Regions from separate parts of the Aliiglaciecola sp. SL4 genome, predicted to be linked through region 1. Evidence: predicted binding sites of a transcription regulator. Region 1 holds the regulator's gene; each other region holds the start of a gene.

Evidence for each region. Region 1 encodes sigma-54, which starts transcription at its own class of promoters, with help from an activator protein. Its sites were predicted from a motif close to GTTGGCACGNNNNTNGNNT; they were not measured.
Region 2: the regulator sigma-54 is predicted to act here: its motif matches at 2,550-2,568, upstream of flgB (flagellar basal body rod protein FlgB).
Region 3: the regulator sigma-54 is predicted to act here: its motif matches at 1,942-1,960, upstream of AB6T38_RS12395 (S8 family peptidase).
Region 4: the regulator sigma-54 is predicted to act here: its motif matches at 2,845-2,863, upstream of AB6T38_RS18705 (glucan biosynthesis protein).

What each region holds. Positions count from the first base shown of each region.
Region 1 is NZ_JBGOSE010000013.1:25,579-30,890, forward strand. It holds gene AB6T38_RS15990 (KpsF/GutQ family sugar-phosphate isomerase) at 1-397, shown strand, start outside; gene kdsC (3-deoxy-manno-octulosonate-8-phosphatase KdsC) at 397-951, shown strand; gene lptC (LPS export ABC transporter periplasmic protein LptC) at 948-1,508, shown strand; gene lptA (lipopolysaccharide transport periplasmic protein LptA) at 1,495-2,067, shown strand; gene lptB (LPS export ABC transporter ATP-binding protein) at 2,067-2,792, shown strand; gene AB6T38_RS16015 (RNA polymerase factor sigma-54) at 2,854-4,332, shown strand; gene hpf (ribosome hibernation promoting factor) at 4,360-4,647, shown strand; gene AB6T38_RS16025 (PTS sugar transporter subunit IIA) at 4,666-5,112, shown strand; gene rapZ (RNase adapter RapZ) at 5,109-5,312, shown strand, end outside.
Region 2 is NZ_JBGOSE010000003.1:134,764-140,075, forward strand. It holds gene flgE (flagellar hook protein FlgE) at 1-938, opposite strand, end outside; gene AB6T38_RS05995 (flagellar hook assembly protein FlgD) at 978-1,664, opposite strand; gene flgC (flagellar basal body rod protein FlgC) at 1,691-2,113, opposite strand; gene flgB (flagellar basal body rod protein FlgB) at 2,110-2,514, opposite strand; gene AB6T38_RS06010 (protein-glutamate O-methyltransferase CheR) at 2,619-3,455, opposite strand; gene AB6T38_RS06015 (chemotaxis protein CheV) at 3,484-4,410, opposite strand; gene flgA (flagellar basal body P-ring formation chaperone FlgA) at 4,581-5,312, shown strand.
Region 3 is NZ_JBGOSE010000007.1:187,235-192,546, forward strand. It holds gene AB6T38_RS12380 (universal stress protein) at 1-355, shown strand, start outside; gene AB6T38_RS12385 (aldehyde dehydrogenase family protein) at 520-888, opposite strand; gene AB6T38_RS12390 (hypothetical protein) at 1,021-1,581, opposite strand; gene AB6T38_RS12395 (S8 family peptidase) at 2,039-4,177, shown strand; gene AB6T38_RS12400 (two-component regulator propeller domain-containing protein) at 4,353-5,312, shown strand, end outside.
Region 4 is NZ_JBGOSE010000021.1:14,375-19,686, forward strand. It holds gene mdoH (glucans biosynthesis glucosyltransferase MdoH) at 1-1,025, opposite strand, end outside; gene AB6T38_RS18705 (glucan biosynthesis protein) at 1,045-2,730, opposite strand; gene AB6T38_RS18710 (hypothetical protein) at 3,230-3,736, shown strand; gene AB6T38_RS18715 (S8 family serine peptidase) at 3,918-5,312, shown strand, end outside.

The DNA.
Region 1 (5,312 bases):
AGGGCGTAGATTATTATTAACAGTTGCAGATATCATGCATACTGGTGATGAGTTACCCTTAGTGACGTCCGATCAAACAGTGCGTAATGCATTGTTTGAGATATCGCGAAAAGGACTTGGTATGACAGGTATTACTGACGAAGCAGGAAAGTTAGTCGGCATTTTCACAGATGGCGATTTACGCCGTATCCTTGATGACCGGATTGATATCCACGAAACCCCGGTTGCCGAAGTTATGACCGCAAATAGTAAGACAGGTCGACCAGAAATGTTAGCAGTTGAAGGTTTAAATTTAATGGAGAAATACAGTATCAATTCAATGTTTGCAGTAGATAATGAAAATAAGCCAGTTGGCGCGTTAAATATGCACATGCTGCTTAAAGCTGGAGTAGTATAGTGGCGATTATTGAAACTCTCTATGGGCCAGTTAATAATCATTTCATTAGTAAACTTAGCAAAATTAAGTTACTCGTTTGTGATGTAGACGGCATATTCTCTGACGGCAGCATCTATATGGGAAACGATGGCGAAGAATTAAAAGCGTTTCATACTCTCGATGGTTATGGTGTGAAGTCAATGTTAGAAATTGGTATTGACGTGGCTATTGTCACAGGTCGCAAATCAGCCATCGTAGAAAATAGAATGTCGGCATTGGGTGTATCATTGATTATCCAAGGCGAAGAAGACAAAAAAACTGCGGTTCAAAAACTCAGAACCGGCTTAAATTTAAAAAAAGAAAATATCGCGTCTATGGGTGATGATATGCCTGATGTGGGCATGTTCGAACACAGTAGCGTATCTATTAGTGTTCCAAATGGCCACCCGTACGTAAAATCAGTTGCTGAATATATTACGCGAACAACGGGTGGGGCTGGCGCAGTACGAGAAGTATGCGACCTCATATTGTTCGCTAATAATAAATTAAATCGTATTTACGGTAGCAGCGTATGAATCGAATCACCCTAAGCATTGGCATTTTGTTTGTGCTAATCTTAATGATATATGTGCCAGGGTGGATAAGTTCAGATACGGAACAAACCAATGCACCTAGTGAAGATTCTTGGCAGCCCAATTATCAAGCGAGGAATATGCGCAGTACTCTTTATAATGAAAATGGCGAAGTGAACCACGAGGTTTTCGCCCTTAAAATGGAACATTATCAAATTCTAGGTTTCACCTTGTTTAGCCACCCCAAATACACCATCTATGTATCCGATGAACAAAATCCTTGGCATGTTGAAGCTGAAGAGGGCACACTTTATGAGGACAATCGCATTCAATTAGAAACTGACGTAGAGATTAGAAGCTTAGATGATTCGGGATTTGTGCAAACAATTAAAACACAATTTTTAGAAATTAATTTGGTAGACAAAACAATGATGTCAGATGAACCGGTTGAGATTAACGGAAAAGATTTTATTGTTAAAAGTAATGGCTTTGTAGCAAATTTAACTACGCAGGAATATGAACTTAAAAATCATGTGCAAACTCAATATGCGCCTCGTTAGCGCTTTAATCATCAGCTTAGTGTTTAGCGCTGCTGTTAGCGCCGGTGAAAACGACTTTAATTTACCTATCAAAGTTGACTCTAAGTCAAACTTCTTTGATGGCAAAACCAAAACTTCAATTTTTAGAAAAGACGTTAAAATTACCCAAGGCTCCCTTGAAATTTTAGCCGATGAGGTTGAAGTCATAGCCGGCTTAGGTGAAGGTAAAGAAGTATTTATTGCCCGAGGTAAACCGGCAAAGTATAGCCAAACCCTTGATGACGGAAGTAAGATCAGCGCTGCGGCTAATGAAATAAAATACGAAGTATCCAATCGAACTTTAACATTAAATGGCTCAGCTGAATTGAATCAGGATAGCAGCCTTGTTAAAGGTGAATCCATCCAATTCAATATGGAATTGGAACAATTAATAGCTGAAAGCAACAGTAATGCAGAGGGCGGAGTGACCGCTATTTTTCAACCTGAGAGTATCCGTAAACGTCAGGAAGAAGATGCAGAAGAAAAATCGAATGATTTAGAACAGCAAGGCACTGACAAGCTGCAGGATGAGCAACCTTAATGGCAACGTTAAAAGCGATTAACCTAGCTAAATCATACAAATCTCGACAAGTAGTACGAGATGTTAGTTTAGAAGTGTCTACAGGGCAGATTGTTGGATTGTTAGGCCCCAATGGTGCAGGCAAAACAACGACTTTTTATATGATTGTAGGGCTTGTTCCTTTAGATAAGGGCGATATTTATATTGACCAAACAGCACTAACTTTACAGCCTATGCACATTCGAGCTAGAAAAGGAATTGGGTATCTTCCTCAAGAATCGTCTATATTTCGTAAACTAACTGTTTATCAAAATATCATGGCAATTTTACAAACCCGAAAAGAATTGAGCTCAGACCAACGAGAAGAACAAGCAGATGCATTGCTTGACGAGTTTAATATAAATCATATCCGTAATAGCCTAGGCATGAGTTTATCTGGAGGAGAACGCAGAAGAGTCGAAATAGCACGGGCCCTGGCCGCCGCACCCGAATTTATTTTATTAGATGAACCTTTTGCAGGTGTGGATCCAATTTCTGTAAATGATATAAAAAAAATAATTCAACACCTGCGCGATAGAGGTATTGGAGTATTAATAACTGACCATAATGTACGTGAAACCCTAGACGTGTGTGAAAAAGCGTATATTGTAAGTCATGGTGAATTGATCGCTTCTGGAACTGCAGAAGAAGTTTTAAATAATCAACAAGTCAGAGATGTATACCTTGGCGAGCAATTCAAGCTATAGTACAGGTATGTTGTTTTTAACCAAAGCTTTGTGGCTAAACAAGTAAGAATATAAAAACTAAATGAAACCCTCGTTACAATTAAAATTCAGCCAGCAACTAACAATGACGCCTCAATTGCAACAGGCTATCCGTCTATTGCAGTTGTCAACGCTGGATTTACAACAGGAAATACAAGAAGCTTTAGAATCCAACCCGCTTTTAGAAGTAGAGGATGGTTCGGACATCCCCACAGGAGATTCCGCATTAGCAGATAGTAATGATAAATTTTCGGAAGAAACCGTATCCGCAAGTTCTGACTCAATGGATACAAACGAGGCATTAGAAAAAGCAGATATTCCGGACGAATTACCCATAGATAGCACTTGGGATGAATATATCAGTGCATCTTCAGCACCCGCATCAATTAGTGGTGGCAGCGGTGGTGATGATGATCAAATTTTCCAAGGTGAAACCAGCGAAAATATACAAGATCATTTGTTATGGCAAATGCGCTTAACCCCCTTTTCCGAAGTAGATACCGCTATAGCCATTGCCATTATCGACTCAATCGATGAATCTGGATATTTAACCATTAGCACTGAAGAAGTACTCGCTAGTCTCGACCACGAAGAGGTTGAACTTGATGAAGTTGAATGTGTTCTAAAACGCATTCAAATGTTCGATCCTATAGGTTCTGGTTCTCGAAATCCTCAAGAGTGTTTAATGGTACAAATGAATCAATTTGCCCCAGGTACACCTTGGCTAAATGAAGCTAAATTATTAATTAGTGAATATGCAGACCTTTTAGGTAGCAAAGATTACCGAACGTTAATGCGCAAAACTCGTTTAAAAGAAGACGATTTACGCGAAGCAATGCGTTTGTTGCAAACATTAAATCCTCGTCCTGGCAGCGCGCTGATAATTGGTGAATCCGAATACGTGATTCCTGATGTTTCTGTAATGAAAAAAAATGGCCGTTGGCAAGTAGAGTTAAACCCCGACAGTTTGCCTAAACTAAATGTTAATCAGCAGTATGCAGCGATGAGCCGCAATGCTAAAAACACCAGCGACAGTCAGTTCATACGTTCACATATGCAAGAAGCCAAGTGGTTTATTAAAAGCCTCGAAAGCCGAAACGACACATTGCTCAAAGTAGCCAACTGTATTGTTCAGCAACAAGTCGGATTTTTCGAACATGGTCCGGAAATGATGAAACCAATGGTGTTAAATGATGTCGCAGAAATGGTGGATATGCATGAATCAACTATTTCCCGTGTCACTACACAAAAATATATGCATACACCAAGAGGAATTTACGAACTGAAGTACTTTTTCTCCAGCCATGTTGCCACAGACTCTGGCGGAGAGTGCTCTTCAACGGCAATTCGCGCACTAATTAAAAAACTTGTCGCTGCAGAGCTTCCAACTAAGCCACTTAGCGATAGTAAGATTGCTGATCTACTGGCTGACCAAGGTATACAGGTTGCCCGTAGAACAATAGCAAAATACCGGGAGTCTTTATCGATCCCACCGTCTAACCAACGCAAGAGCCTGCTGTAGGCTCGTTAACAGAAGGAATACGCTAATATGCAAATTAACCTTACTGGCCATCATGTAGAAATTACAGATTCATTGCGAGATTATGTAGACACTAAATTTACGAAGTTAGAAAGGCATTTTGATCACATCAACAATGTCCATGTCATTCTCAATGTCGAAAAGCTTAATCAAAAAGCTGAAGCGACAGTTCATCTTAGCGGAGGCGAAGTTTTTGCAACCTCAGAACATAACGATATGTACGCAGCCATTGACGGATTAATAGATAAGCTTGATCGACAGGTGATCAAGCACAAGGAAAAGATTAAACGTCATTAACATATATTAGATTATTTAATGGAAATTAAAGACATCCTTTCCTCTGACTGCACAAGTTGTGCAGTCCAGGGGACAAGCAAAAAACGAATCCTTGAAACTATCAGCCTATTAGCGGCAGAAAAGATTGACGGTATTGACCAAACTACGATTTTGAATAGTTTAGTCAGTCGCGAAAAAATGGGTAGTACAGGAATCGGCAATGGTATTGCGCTGCCCCACGGCAGATTAGCTGGGTTAAAAGACGTAGTCGCAATATTAATTACCAGTGATCCTTCCATCAATTTTGACGCAGTCGATAATTGTCCTGTAGATATATTTTTCGCTATTTTAGTACCAGAAGATAAAGCCGCCGGACACCTACAAACCTTGGCCACTATAGCAACAAAGTTAAGTGACAAAGAGGTTCTTAAACGCATTCGCTGTGCTGAAGATAACGGACAGTTATACGAGGCAATTGTTTCATGAAGCTGATTATTATAAGTGGTCGCTCCGGTTCAGGAAAATCAATTGCACTGCGCTCTTTAGAAGATTTAGGCTATTATTGTGTTGATAATATCCCTGTTAACCTTCTGCCTACCCTTACTCATACAGTTATGGATGAGTATGACCAAGTTGCGGTAAGTATTGACGTAAGAAACCTTCCCAAAGTATCTGGTGAATTGGTG
Region 2 (5,312 bases), on a different contig from region 1:
GCGAAGTTGGTTGTAATCGTCTGAGTTGCATCAGAACCGTTTATCAACGGCGGGTTACCTAACTGAACAGTCGTCACATCGCCGGTGGCAACAGGGGTACCATCACCATTTTGAATACCAATAAAATCACCGCCGCTACTAAACTGCATTCTAAACCCAGAAACCGCATCAGCTCCTAAGGAAACTGAACCTGCAATGTTATTAGGATCTGTACCAGCTACGTTTTCAGTGTCACCTGCGGTATCAATAGCAGTATCATCAACATAATTAACTACTACCCATTCATTGGTTGCTGCAGAGTCTTTCATAAAATAATACGTCATCACATGACTATCACCAAGAGAATCATAAACGGTAATAGATGTAGCTGCGTTATAGGTAAGTGGATCATCAGGATCAAAAAGTGTTATATCTTTAGCATCATCACCTGCTGGTAAATTAAAGCGAGGTGAAACTTCGGTGGTTTGTTGTGGTGAGCCTGAAGAGTCTGGAATTCTCACTGGAATAGTTGTACTCAACGCCACAGATGAAGAGGTACCGTCAGCGTTGACCGGGAAACCCATTAAGTTATCACCGTTGGAATTAACCACAAAGTTATCTTGATCAAGCTTGAATTGCCCTGCTCGAGTAAATGAAAAATCACGAGAGGTTATTTCAGGAGTAGTGGCAAAAAAACCATTTCCAGTAATCGCCAGGTCCAGTGCAGTATTGGTAAACTGAAGACTACCTTGAGAAAATTGCTGAGCAACATCTTGGGTTAAGACACCGTCGCCCACTTTTGTATTACCGGCTGCCAATAGCGACGAAGCATAAACGTCACCGAATTCGGCACGAGATTCTTTAAAACCGACAGTATTTACGTTTGCAATGTTATTTGCAGTGACATCTAGATCTTTCTGAGCAGCTGAAACACCGCTTAATGCTATGTTAAAAGACATCGTTTATTCTCTCCTAAACTAAAGGGCTAACATTTTTAATTAACCACCGATTTGAATGACATCACTCAAATTGACACTTGTTTCGCCATCCAAATTTAAAATGACACCTTGATTGTTACTTGCAAAGCTGACGCTATCCACATGTCTGTTGACTGCGGTGGGTAAAGTTATTGATTCCCCGTTTTGCGTACCTTGTGCATAAACTGCATAATTGCCAGCTGGCAAATCATTGCCGTTTGCATCTTTACCATCCCATGTAAACTCAATATTTCCAGCTGACTGCGTACCCGCATCTATAGTTTTAATCAACTCACCGGATGCAGACTCAATGGTAATTTGTAAATCTTGAGTAGTTTGATCGGTAATCACCACGCCCGTCACCCCGGTACTGGTATCACTCAAGTGCCCTACATTCCCTTGCAATAAAACATCTTGGCCTATAAGGCTTGATGCTTGCAGCGCTTGGTTTGAGGACATGCTAGAAGCAAACTCAGTAAATTTTGTATTCAATGAATCTATTCCTTCAGAAATACTGAAGCTAGTCATTTGCGACACCATCTGATCATTGTCCACAGGTTTAGTGGGATCTTGATTCGCCAACTGCTCGGTTAGTAGAGAGAAAAAGTCTTCCTGACTTAACCTTTCATTACTGCCATCATCAATTGGCACGGTTTCTTCTTGTACATACAGGTTAGCGTCTAATCCTGTTGTTTTTGATATTTCCACGTTAATTTCCTCACTAAATCAGTGATTTATTGACCCTGACCAAGTTGCAACACACGTCTAAATATACGTTTTGTAGTGTCTGCCAACTGAACATTGGTTTCATACGATTTTGATGCTGACATCATGTCTGCCATTTCCTCAACCACATTCACATTTGGCTTATAAATATAGCCATTGCTGTCTGCCATTGGATGGCCTGGGCTGTATTCAATCTGTAGTGGTTTTTGACTTTCAACTATGCCAAGTACTTGCACGCCTGAGCCTTGTGACTGTGCTTCTGTCGCTCGTTGCATCTCAGCTGCGAAAACTGGATGGCGAGCCTTGTAAGTAGCGTCATAACTACTGCTAACGCTATTTGCGTTGGCAATATTACTGGCAGTTGTATTTAACCGTACACTTTCTGCACTCATGCCAGTGCTAGCAATGTCCATAACCCTAAATAAACTCATCCGCCTTGCCCTCCAGCTAATGCTTTCTTCATACCTTTAATCTTGCCATTCAAAAATTGTATACTTGCTTGATATCGCATCCCGTTTTCCAAAAAAGCATTACGTTCAGCTTGTACTTCTACGGTATTACCGTCGCCGGTATCGGGCTGCAATGGAACTCGAAACTCAATACTTGCTTGAGATTGCATCGCCCCTTCAAAATGCTTTTCGTGAGTACGAGTCATATTTTGCTGACGATCTTGATTGGCCGATTGCATGGCCTTTTGAAAATCAACGCCACGCGCTTTGTAACCAGGAGTATTAGCGTTTGCTAAGTTACCTGAAATTACTTCCATGGAATCGGTTCTAACCTGCATTGCTCGGCTATGAAACCCGGTTAATTTATCAAGACTAATTGCCATACTGTTCTCAACTTAAAACTCGCTTGAGAAAAATTTTGCAAGGGCTATGCCAAGACAATTACCTAGAATCGTAAGTGACGGGAAAGAAAACGCAAGATGTTGTATTAAATGCTTTTTTTAATATAGAAGATACCTGGATTATTACGTTCCAAGCTAAACAATTGGTTTAAACCTGCTATGGATTCTGATGCTCCAAGAAATAAAGCTCCATCGTTTTGCAGGCAAGCGGCAATTTGTTGCAGTATTTTCCGCTTATTGTCTAACGAAAAATAAATCAGCACATTTCGACAGAAAACCACGTCAAAACGTCCCAAGGCAGAATAGCTGTTTAACAGGTTCTGAGGTCGGAAGTTCACCATAGAAACAATCTCTTTATTCAATTGCATATGGTTTTTGTCTGCTGCCTTAAAAAACCGATTTTTACGCTCTTCAGCTAACCCTCTACTAATTGAAATACTATCAAACTTACCTGTTTTAGCTCTTTCGAGCATTTGGGTTGATATGTCTGTAGCAACTATCTCCACTCCAAAAGGAAACGCCCTTGGGTGTTTCCTTTTGTATTCATGAATGCACATCGCTATGGAATAGGGCTCTTGCCCAGAAGAACAGGCTGCGCTCCAAATTCTTACTTTGCGGTTAGCATTAGCAAACTGGCTTAGCAATGTTTGGTTTAGAATTTCAAAGGGGTACTTGTCACGAAACCATAAGGTTTCGTTAGTAGTCATTGCATCAACCACCTTTTCACGCATTTTGCTGGAATGGCTTTTATAGATGATATTAAGGAGTTCAGAAATACTCGTTAGGTTTTCCTGACGAACTAATGGACCAAGACGACTATAAACCAGATAGTCTTTTTGCTCATTTAATACAATACCGCACTGACGCTCTAAAAAATGAGCAAACTCTGAAAGCTCATAAGGCGTTAATTGATCTAATTTCAAATATTAACTTCCGTCGTATAGTAACGCTTTATTTGTTAAACCACTTTTTTACAGCAGAAGCTAATTCATCGGGGTGGAATTTAGCGATAAAATCATCTGCCCCCACCTTTTGTACCATTGCTTGATTAAAAACACCGCTTAAGGATGTATGCAAAACGACTTTAAGTTTACTCAGTTCCGGAGTGTGTTTAATCTCTGCTGTTAGGGTATAGCCATCCATTTCAGGCATTTCTATATCAGACACTAATACCCCTACTTTATCGGTAACATCGCCGGTTTCAGCTGCAATTTCTTTTAGTCGATTAAGGGCTTCAAGTCCGTTTTTAGCCACTTCAATATTCAAACCCAATGCCGTAAGCGCTTTTTTAACTTGACTCCTCGCTACCGCTGAATCATCTGCAACAAAAATGATTTTATCATTTGCAGGAGAATCCGACATATTTAAACCGGCAGCTAAACCTTCACTCACTTCAGTTTTTAAAGGTGATATTTCATTAAGAATTTTTTCGACGTCAAGAATTTCAATAAGCTCATCATCAACTTCGGTTACAGCCGTCAAATAGCTGGCTTTTCCGGTGCCTTGGGGAGGAGGCATAATAGCGTCCCAATTGGTATTAATAATACGTTCAACGGAACCCACTAAAAAACCCTGCACAGAACGATTGTATTCGGCAATAATAATAAAGGCACTATTGATATTTTCTATTTTTTTACCACCGGTTGCCATGCTTAGATCAATCACGGATATTGTTTGACCTCGAACATGAGCCACACCTCTAATAAGTGGGTTTTGTCTGGGTATTGACGTTAATTGCGGGCATTGCAGTACCTCACGAACTTTGAACACATTAATGCCAAATCGTTGTCTACGGTTTAACCTGAATAATAATAACTCAAGCCGGTTTTGACCAACTATTTGCGTGCGTTGATTAACTGAGTCAAGAATTCCCGACATATACCACCCCAATAAAGTTTAAAATAGGCACAATTGTTGCGTTATCCCTATCAGAAAAAGCAAGTTTGACTAATAGTAGCGCCAAAACAGTTTTTTGTGACTGAATTTTGACGCTTATCTTTGTTTGCTTAATGAATTAATAAGCATAGACAAAACGGTGGCAACTGAACATGAAAATATCGACAAAACATACAACGACTAAATTACTTAGTGTTATTTTCATTGTTACTTTGGCTCTGGATAATGCATTTGCTACACAGTCTAGTGATATTGATACATCCAAACAACAACTAAGTAATGCGGTGGAAAATTACGTAAAAACTGAGTTGAAACAATATACACAAGTAAGTGATGATAATTTAACCATAAAAGCAATGCCCTTGGATAAGCGAATCGTCATCCCTCACTGCCCTGTGCCATTCACCATTTCTGCAAGTAAAGAAGCTTTGGCGCAAAGTAATATAACAGTTAGAGCTAGTTGTGAAGAAACCAACTGGTACCTTTATATGATGGTAAAAGCTACACGTGTTCAGCCTGTGGTCGTACTTACAACCTCGGTCAGCCCCGGTACGGTTTTAAATGAAGATGATGTCAGAGTTGTAATGTTAGATAAAAACCTTATACGCACCAGCACTTTTTCCCATATAAATACGGTTGTAGGGGCACGTATGAAGAAGCGTAGTCGTCCTGGTCAACCCGTGGTTCCCGGTCAACTGTGTTTTGTGTGCAAAGGAGATAGTATTCTGATTACTGCTAATACCGGTGGAGTCAGTATAAAAACCAAGGGAATTGCTCAACAAGATGGCAATTTGGGCGATACCATTGCAGTCAAGAACAGTAAATCGAAAAGAGTCGTACATGCACAGGTTATAAATACCCATCAAGTAGTTGTGCAGATATAA
Region 3 (5,312 bases), on a different contig from region 1:
TATGATTGCCTATGATGGCAGAGAAACTGCCGACAAAGCGCTGCAGCGAGTGATTGATGGTGGTTTATTGCATGGCCTACATTGTCATTTAGTGTCGGTTAAAAATAACGAAAAAAACCTACATGATAAATTCGAGTCGGCCCAGCAAAGATTGCAAGAAAAAGGATTTCAAGTTACCGCTTCATACATTGAAGGGGATATTTTTGAATCACTTATGGCTTACAAAAAGTCTAATGATATTGAGCTGATTGTGATGGGGGCGTTTGCCCATTCCAAGCTTAGGCAATTTTTTGTGGGCAGTAACACCCTGAAAATGCTTGAACGCAGTGATATACCTTTGATCGTGTTGCGTTAATGCCGATGCAATGGTTCACATCCTCGAGCATGTTTCTGGTTCCCAACACCCTAAAAACTAAAAAGCCCTTTGGAACCAGGGCTTTTTAGTTGGTTAATGAAGTCTCTTCAATTTAAGCGTAATCAAGTTGCTCAAAAAGAGGTTCAGCTCAATGATTAGGTGTTTTACAACCTACCTGAACAATAGCCATCTAATTCGCAGCGAGAACTTTCTCTGCCATTACCCGACTGTTTCATACCACCAAAAGGAGCAGCGGCATTTGATATCGCTCCTTCATTAATTCCGACCATGCCAAACTCTAGGGCTCTAGCAACACGGAATATACGACCTACATCGCGACTATAAAAATAGGCCGCTAAGCCGTATTCAGTAGTATTGGTTAATTCTATTACTTGTCTTTCATCTTCAAATTGAATGATGGGTGATACAGGACAAAAGATTTCATTGCTCGCGATAGGCATATCATTGCTAACATTGGTTAGTACTGTCGGTAGGTAATAATTCGGTCCTTGTGAGGTAACAGTTTCACCCATTTTTTATACAGCACCTTGATCAATGGATTGTTGCACTAAATCATCTACGTCAACGGCGGCTTTAGGATTGTTCATAGACTCCTTGCTGTACCAAAAAACGATTTGTGTAGATACTGGTGATTACATAGCTGCTTAATTTACAGCGTTATGGCTTTTATCGAAGATATTCATCCTCACAGTACAATTTTCGTTGTGTAAGTAACTGTCGATATCCGCGTCAAAACAATCAGTCAGATCTTCGTCATCATTTACCCCATCCACTTTTGCAAAATGTGCTGTACCGTCATCTTCCATAATTAACAAATCGGTTAAATAGTAGTCGGATAAAACAGCTATTGCCTTTGGCCGTTGTTCACTTTGCAAAAAAGCGCTGGTCTCGTAAACCAGAAAATAAGGGTGTCCTTCTTCTGTAAAACCCATCACAGAATACTTTCCGTGTTGTGAAAACCCCCAAAACCAACTGACAGCAACATCTCCTTTTATCACTTCTAAAAGCACAGGAAAGTGGCCCTTATCGCGTTTATACAAAACAAGATCATTAACAGGAAAGTGTTCAGAGTGGGTCGACATTACACAAATTTCTGTCTTTTTCTGAGGGTGGTTTTGACACGTCAACGTCAAAGGGTCTGAGCCTGCGACCCCATCATTACAAGTAAGCAGGGCGATAATGAAAAAGCTGCAACGTTTTAGCATAGGTGTCGTTAGTCCAACTCTCTAAGTAATGGGGTTAGTTAAGTAAATGATTTTATCCAATAATAATCAATAGATAACAAATAATAACTGACACAAATCTAGGCTTTTTGTTTAACGGTTTTGCTAGGGACTTAATAACTTAACACTAGCCTCAAGCCGCCCAAGCCCAGCTTAACTAGTTAATATTGGAACTCATCTTTGTTGGTTAAACCTGAACGATAAATTCTAGTAAAATGATGTTGAAAAAAATGAATGAAAATATTGAATTATAACTTCGTTTTTTACACTCGGTATTTTCCTTTTGGTTGCATTCATTTTTTTCATACTAGACTAAAGACTAATGAATTTGGCGTTCTAGGTATTGGCACGAGGATTGCTTTGAAGGGATTAGGTGAGGGAGCCTGCATCCGATGTACTACAACATTTGATGCAAGGACATAAAAAAGAGATAAATAACATGAAACTGAACAAAAGAAGTACTTTCGCAGTTTTAGTCAGCGGTTTGTTAAGCTGCTCAGCAATGAATGCGAGTGCGGCCAGTAGTAGCCTTTTAGGGTTAGATCTTAATAGCGTGACTGATTTAACTAACGTTTCAAATCTGACAACATCTTTGGAATTGCCGGAATTACCTGTCGTTGACAGTATCTTATCGATGGATAATGAGATTTTAATTCAAGGTGGAGATATTGCTGCAATTAACGACTTAGTTAACTTAGTGGGTGGGGTAGTTACACACGAGTTGCCTTTAGTCGGTGGAATCGGCGTGCGCGTTTCAGATCTGCAGTTGGAATTACTCAAAAGCTTTCCCGCTTTGATAACGATTACTGAAAACCAACCACTGTTCACTGCAGGTGCTCTTGATAATTGTCAGGTTTACGGAAGTCATGTTGTTGACTTAGAAAAAAGAAAGGTTACTTGGAATCTTTACAACGCCCGTGACATGAAAACCAATGTAGATGAAATGAAATTTACCTGGCCGTCGAGATTAGGCAATGTAACGTCGGTTAAATTTAATGGTTCCACTGTCTTTTGGAGTTTGTTTGGCTCACAAAAAGGTGAATTGACACTGGATTCTTCTTGGTTGAGTCGTTATGCAAAAATGAATGCCTATGATGATGCTAAAGTTGAATTAACTTTTTCTCGAAGTGGCGCTGAAAACTATCAGCAAAATGACTTCTCGATGAATGTTTCCTTTACTCAAAATTGTAGTCGAGAGTTGGTTAAAGGTTATGATACCCAAGCCAATGAAGGGGATAGTAATAGTTATTACGTCAACACTGTAGGTGCGGATGAGCTGCATGATAATGGTATTACCGGTAAAGATATCACCGTAGCCGTTATTGATAGTGGAGCTTGGGCAGGTCATAAAGCGTTAAAAAATGACACTAACAATAATCCTCGAATTACAGCGGCATTTGACGCAATTGAAAACCAAGAAATGCAAGCACGAGACATGACTGACGAAAATAGTCATGGTACTCACATCTCAGGCATCATTGCTAACAGTGACCGTGCAGTAGTTGATGGTCAAATGCGTAGCTATTACCAAGGTGTAGCTCCTGATGCTAATTTAGTGGTAATTAAAGCCTTTTACGAAGATGGTCATAGTACTTATTTGGATGCACTTCGTGCGATTCAATATGTTTCCGACCACCATGAAGAATTAAATATTCGTGTTGTAAACTTGTCGTTTGGTGCGCCACCTCGCTCGAATTACTGGGCAGACCCAATTAACCAAGCCATCATGAAATTATGGGAAAAAGACATCGTTGTTGTCACCTCAGCTGGTAATACTGGACCTGCAGCGATGACTATTGGTGTGCCAGCGAATGTTCCTTATGTAATTAGTGTTGGTGCGATAACAGATAATTACACGCAAGATAACCCTAACGATGATGAGTTGCTTTCATTCTCTTCACAAGGTCCAACTCATGAAGCTTTTGTTAAGCCTGATTTAGTTGCTCCAGGCGGTCATATATTCAGCTTAGCGAATGAAGACATGTATATGCCTAACAAGTTTCCACAATATATGGTTGGAAATGATCGATTTATCATGTCTGGTACTTCGCAAGCGTCAGGTGTGGTAAGTGGAATTGTCGCGTTAATGTTACAAAATGATCCCAGCTTGAGCGCTAATGATGTGAAGTGTCGTTTGATGAGCAGCACAACAATGGCTCAACTATCGAATGGCAAACTTGCTTACAGTCCTTTCCAACAAGGATCGGGTAGTGTTAATGCCGTTAAAGCAGTTGAATCAAGCGCTACAGGTTGTGCCAACAATGGTATGGATATCGCTGCAGACTTGAGTGGTGAGCAACATTACATGGGGGCAGCTCGAAAAGACGATAACGGCAACTACTACATCGAAGGGTTCGAGTTTGAGCTTTGGGAAGAAGCGTTTATCTGGGAAGAGGCCTTCATTTGGGAAGAAGCGTTTATCTGGGAAGAGGCCTTCATTTGGGAAGAAGCGTTTATCTGGGAAGAAGCGTTTATCTGGGAAGAGGCCTTCATCTGGGAGGAAGCGTTTATCTGGGAAGAAGCCTTCATTTGGGAAGAAGCCTATGTAAATCAAGAAAACTTCTTAATGCAAGAATAAGTCTTTCAACTCAATTTACTCAGCCCCTCAAAATTTAACTTTGCAGGGGGTGAGTCGTTTTTTAACCGCTGAAATTGGGCTAAATAGTGACTTTTAGCAGCTATTTTTACCATTTTATTGGCATAGTTATTTCATTAGGTTAATCTAGGTTAAAAACGATGAGCCGTGAAGAAGTATGTTCAGCAAAGGAATATTGTATTCTCTATTTTTCCTCCTAATAAGCAGCAACGCTAATGCTGACGACTCTCCTAATTTCTACTTTTCATCTGCAGATTTAACAACACAGTTAACGCAAAAAACAGTGCGCCAGATATACCATGATAGTACTGGTTATTTATGGATTGTTACCCAAGAGGGAATTAATCGATACGATGGTTATCAAATGCTGCACTTCGTGCACGAGCCCCGCAATGATGACTCCCTAAGCAATAGCAATGTTTTTGCGGTACTTGAAGATCACCAGCAACGATTATGGATAGCTACTGATGGTGGCGGTCTTAATTTATTTAACGCGGCCACGCAAACGTTTACGGCATGGAAAGAAGCCGATAATTCAGATACGGCACCCTCCTCCAATCGAATCCTGAGCTTATTCTTAGACTCTCAAAACTATATTTGGATTGGTTATCGTAACGGTAATTTCAGTCGATTTAATCCCGATGACAAAACCTTCGAGCACTTTAATATGCGCGAATTGGTTCCTGAATTGAAAAAAGATGCGGGTATTGTATCTATTGTCGAAGATGAAAACTTTCTATGGCTAGCGTCCAATGCAAATGGTTTATTTAAATTCGATAAAGAAAACCATTCTATGGAGCGACTTTACTCAGGGGCTAAATCACCATTTTTTAGTGACTCTTTGAAACATTTGCTTATTGATACACAACAGCGTTTATGGGTCGCTAGCGCAGATGCAGGAGTGAGTGTTACTGACCCGCAGAAACTGCAGTTTACCAACTGGCAATATGAAGTTAATCAAGTAGATAGTCTGCCATCGAATCTTGCACAAACAATATATCAGGATCGTCAACAACGTATTTGGATTGGCACCGATGCGGGCGTCGCGGTTTGGGACGGTAAAAATAGTTTTACTAGTTTCACCACAACAGAAGGGTTAGCAGATAATAACACCTTA
Region 4 (5,312 bases), on a different contig from region 1:
TTACTTGGAACTTCTTCGTAGCTGCCTTCGAGATCAGCTAACAAATACACATGCCAGCCAGCTCGTCTCAATAAAGCCGCTTCGACAAAATCATGACTTAAGATTTCACCACCAAATGGTACATCGCCTGGAAGATGAGGCAAGCCGCATGAAGCCATAAAGGCGTCAATTCGTATTATCGCGTTGTGTCCCCAATAGTTGGCGGTATCAGTTTGCCAAAACGCTTGGCCAGCAGCCAAGGTTGGACAATATAAACTAGAGGCGAATTGTAAAAATCGACCAAATAGGGTGTTCTGTCTGATTGGAATCGGGACTGTTTGAATAAGACCTGCTTTGGGGTTGCTTTGCAGTGTTTTAACTAAAGTTAGCATGCTATCCGCGGTCATTAAGCTGTCAGCATCTAACACGATCATCGATTGGTAATTGGTTCCCCAACGTTCACAAAAATCTTTAACATTGCCGACTTTTCGGTCCGTGTTCTTCTCTCTACGACGATAAAACATGTGTGCAGCAGTATCGCTACCCATTCTTGCAATAAGCTTGTTCCAAGCAACTAGTTCAGCTTCTATAAGTGGTTTTTGTTGCGTATCACTTAACATATAGAAATCGAAATTGCTCAAGTGTCCCGATTTTTCGATTTCTTTAATGCAGGCTTCGAACCCTGACATGATGCGGTTAGTATCTTCGTTATATACTGGCATTATGATGGCTTGCCGCTGACGAGTATCTAGTTGACCAGTCTGAGCTTTATTTATGGCTTTTTGCAGGGTGACAGGGTCACGTCGCAACATAAGCAAAGTAAATCCGATGATAGCGCTCCAGAACGCCGCAGAGATCCATAAAAAAGTGAGGGTAAATAGAAAGAGAAGAACAATTTCTATAGACGTAAATCCATCTACGGAAAATATATCTGTCATTGCCCAACTGCCGGTAATTGCCGTAATGAGAACAAAAAAGCCGTAGGCATATTTACGAGCCGTCTTTGCTGATGCTTTTATAAAGTGTTCATTCGTTACAGTAGACATTTGAACTCCCTCTTGTTGATTATTCGATTTCATTTTTGTTCCAAACGTAATTCCAGACTTCACTAATTGTTTTGCCTCTTAGGCTTAATGAAAGTCTCATATCAACCGCTCTATCTTGATCAGCATTGAGAGTGTAAGAAACTCTCCAACTCTTTTTGTCGGGCAATTGACGAACAACTAACTCATTAAACTGACCACCATTGACTTGCAAATTGGCTTCGATTGGAACGTTTTGGTTTAAATTGGTTAATTGATTGGCGGAGAAATCTACGATAATTTTTCTTACGGTTTTCTCAGCTGGATTATCTTCTCCAGGTAATGCTGCCCAGCTATTTTTTGCGCGTATAACAGTCGCTAGATTATTCTGTTTTAAGTCTCCAGAAACCGTGCTTAAGGTGTAATTAAACTCTCTAGTTTGACCTTTTTTGAAAGGTTCATCAGGAACCCAATAACTAACGATATTATCGTTAGTTTCAGAGTTGGTTGGGATTTCCACTAGTTCTAATCGCCCCTTACCCCAATCGTTGTTAGGTTTTACCCAAATACCGGGGCGATTATGGTAGTTGGCTTCTATATCTGAATAATGAGCAAACTCTAGATCGCGTTGCAATAAACCAAACCCTTGAGGTTGAGTGTCTTGCATCGAGGTCACTTGCAATGTTTTAGGGTTATTCAGTTGACGCCAAATTTGCTCCCCTTGAGAGTTGATCATTAACAACCCGTCTGAATCGTGCACTTCAGGTCTAAAATCATCGAAATATTTGGTTGTGGTCTCGCTTGATAGCAACATGCTTGTAAGTGGAGCAATACCCAGCTTTTCAACGTCTGTTCTAGCGTAGATTTGACTGTTCACTTTTACTTCAGTGGTAAGTCCTGCAGCAAGTTCGAAACGGTATGCACCTGTCACAGACTCGCTTTCCAATAATGCGTAAATAATCAGGTTTTCAGCGTCTTCTTCAGGCTCAATTACCCAAAATCGAGTAAATTCTGGAAACTCCTCCCCGGAAGCGTGGGCTGTATTAATAGCGAGACCTCTAGCTGAAATCCCGTAAACTTGACCCGGTCCAACTATCCGAAAGTAGGACGCACCAAGAAATACTGCAAGTTCATCTTTATAGTTAGGTGTATTTAACGGGTAGTGAACACGAAATCCGGCAAAACCCGCGTCAGGTGGAGCAATACCTTGTAACGGTAACGCTTCATTTTCATATATAAATTTATCACCCTTAAAGGTAACTGTGTTGCTTCCTGCATTGCTATCAACTAGGCGTACCATCACCGGATTTTTGTAAAGAAAGCCTGGATGAAAGAGTTGTAGTTCGAAATTCGACTTGTCTTTCCAAATTGCCTTTTGAGGATTAAATCGAATATTGCGATATTCGCTGTAGGTCATCTCCGCTAACTCTTTGGGTAATGTGGTCGATGGCTTTTTATATTCTTCGGCTGCCAGCTTTTTTGCCTGCCCCTTCAACATTTCAAAGGTGATCTTATCCACATTTGGTTTTTGCATGTTGCTTTTGGGGGGCTCGGCGTTATTGGTTTTGTCAGTGCTTTCTGAATTTACATTTTGTTGAGCGGTTGCCAGTTGCGAAGGCAATAACAAAGAACTCGACAACATTACCCCTACCCAAAACACTAAAGGGAGCTTTTTGGATATCCGTTGACCAAAATCCTGCATGGTGCTACGAGTTGCCAGTTTTTGCATTTTTAAACCTACCTATAGTTAATTCTTACCGTATTTAATTTTTATTATGAAGCGGCCTAGGTACTTAATGATTGACCTTACGGCTTGGGGGAATAAAGCCTTCTGTAGGTACCTAAGCAGAAAACAAGCCAAGTGGATAACAAGCTCCGCTAAAAATTAACTGCCACTAAAGGTTAACTCTTATATTGTTGATATTTATAGAAAAATAAAATTTATTTATGGGGCGTCAAATCCCAGTTGAAATTTTAGTAACTCGAATAAGGCAATTTATAATCTTAGTTATATGATAACTGTCTGTTTTTAAATACATCAGTTGCTCTTCCTCGCTGCATTCCTTAAAAACATCAAGAAATCGTACTCTTTAGCAGGTGTATCTAATTTGAAACAGAAGGGGGCTGAAGGGCATAAAATCAACAAAAATGCCCTTTCTAGGGGTAAATCCCCATAGTGTTCAGTTCATTTGCAAGGTAATTTTAACAAAACGATTCGGAGAAACTGTATGTACCGGCTAGCAAATTTGATATTCATCTGTGTAATTTTTTCAACTTCAGTTAATGCTGCATTAATTACCTATGAATTTGATACTTTGCGGTTTGAGAACGAGCAAACCGTTACAGGAGAGTTTATTTACGACACGGATAGAGACGCCCTAAGCAACCTCTCTATTTTGTTGTGGGGACCAGAACTAGAAGTGGAATTCAGCTTGGCAGATTTAACTAGCCCAGATGCATTTTCAATAAGTTTTGACAACTTTATTTTTGGCGATGATGACAGTGAAGGATTTCAGTTATTTAAAGATGATATTTTTCTAGCCACAGGACTCTACGGCTTAGGTGCTGAAGATACCTGCTACGAAGATGCAAGTTTCATTCAGTTTTGTGATGCCGGTCTTTTTAGTTTCGAGCAAAGCGCAACAAACGCAAATGCCATCAATGAGCCTGCACCATTCTTACTTATTTTTATAGGCATGCTTGTTGGTCTTTCAATACGCTATCGTCGACGTTAACAGTTCCTTTATACTTTAGCCCTTTTAAGGGCTCTTTTTTTGCCTGTGGGTAAGCCACTTTCTTAGTTGTTGTTTAGTAAAATGATTGAAAGTTTTTGCTTAGCTAGGGGGAACTCCCCATTTTCGCTCGAAATTCATTCGTTAATACTTAAGGGGTATTCATTACTAAGAGCGAAAAATCATGAAACTTATAAAAAATATAAAAAGACTTTCTTTAGCAGTAGCAATTGCGCTGCCCGCATCTTATATCAGTGCAAAAACCTTTGACCCAGACTTGGCTCTAAACATTGCTCAAAGTGATGCGTTGGAGTTACACCAAGTTATTGTAACCTTTAATTCAACAGGCGGTCCTAGCGTAGATCAATTGTCTGCATTGGAAGCATTGGGGGTAACTACCGGAGTTAGCTTACAGCGATTACCTATCGCTGGTGTGTTAGCGACCAAACAGCAAATTGACGCTATTTATGCCCGTGATGATGTAGTTTCGGTTTGGAACAATGATCAACTAACCTTAGAAAATTATGAATCTACACAAATTACAGGGGTTCAGGATCTTAGGGCAGACCAAAGTCTACGCAACAACGGGATTCCGTATTCCGGACGTGGTATTGGTGTTGTTATTAATGATTCTGGTGTGGACGGCCTACACAGTGACTTAATGTTTCCATCCCATGTAAAACAAAATGTTTTAGCACAAACAAACCTGCATAGTTTTAGCGACCTATTACCTATTACTTACCAAGAAGATACGCCTAATACCGATATCGGAGGAGGTCATGGTACTCACGTAGCTGGCACTGTTGGTGGTAATGGCGCAATGAGTTCTGGCAAACATGCAGGTGTAGCACCTGGCGCCGATATCATTGGTTATGGTTCTGGAGCTGCGCTCTTTATTTTGGATACCTTAGGTGGGTTTGATTATGCGTTGACCCATCAATATACCTACAATATCCGAGTGATTTCTAACTCGTTTGGTAATACTGGTGATGTTGGTACTGACTTTGCCCCAGATGATCCGACTAATATTGCCACCAAAGCCCTGGCTGATAACGGTATTATCACGGTATTTTCTGCAGGTAACTCTGGCTCTGGTGAGTCAACAATTACCGGTAACTTTAAAAAAGCACCTTGGGTCATTACAGTTGCCGCTGGGGACAAAGAAGGCAATTTAGCCGATTTTAGTTCTCGAGGGGTAAAAGGTGGCGAACCCAAAGAAGTGACAGTTGACGGTGAAGTATTCACTTGGGAAGACAGACCTACGATCACTGCTCCAGGTGTCGATGTTATCTCTGCCCGTGCATCAACTTCTAGCTTAGGTGGATTAAGTGCCCAAGATGATGCGGAAATGATAGAACCGCAAAACCTAGCTTACTATACTGTATCTAGCGGTACTTCAATGGCTGCACCCCATGTATCAGGAATTGTTTCATTGATACTGGAAGCCGATCCCACCCTTACTTGGCGTGAAGTTAAATCCATTGTGCAATTAACGGCTACACCTATGTCTGGATATGAGCCATGGGAAGCCGGAGCGGGTTATATTAATGCCCATGCTGCAGTTAAAGCGGTAATCGAC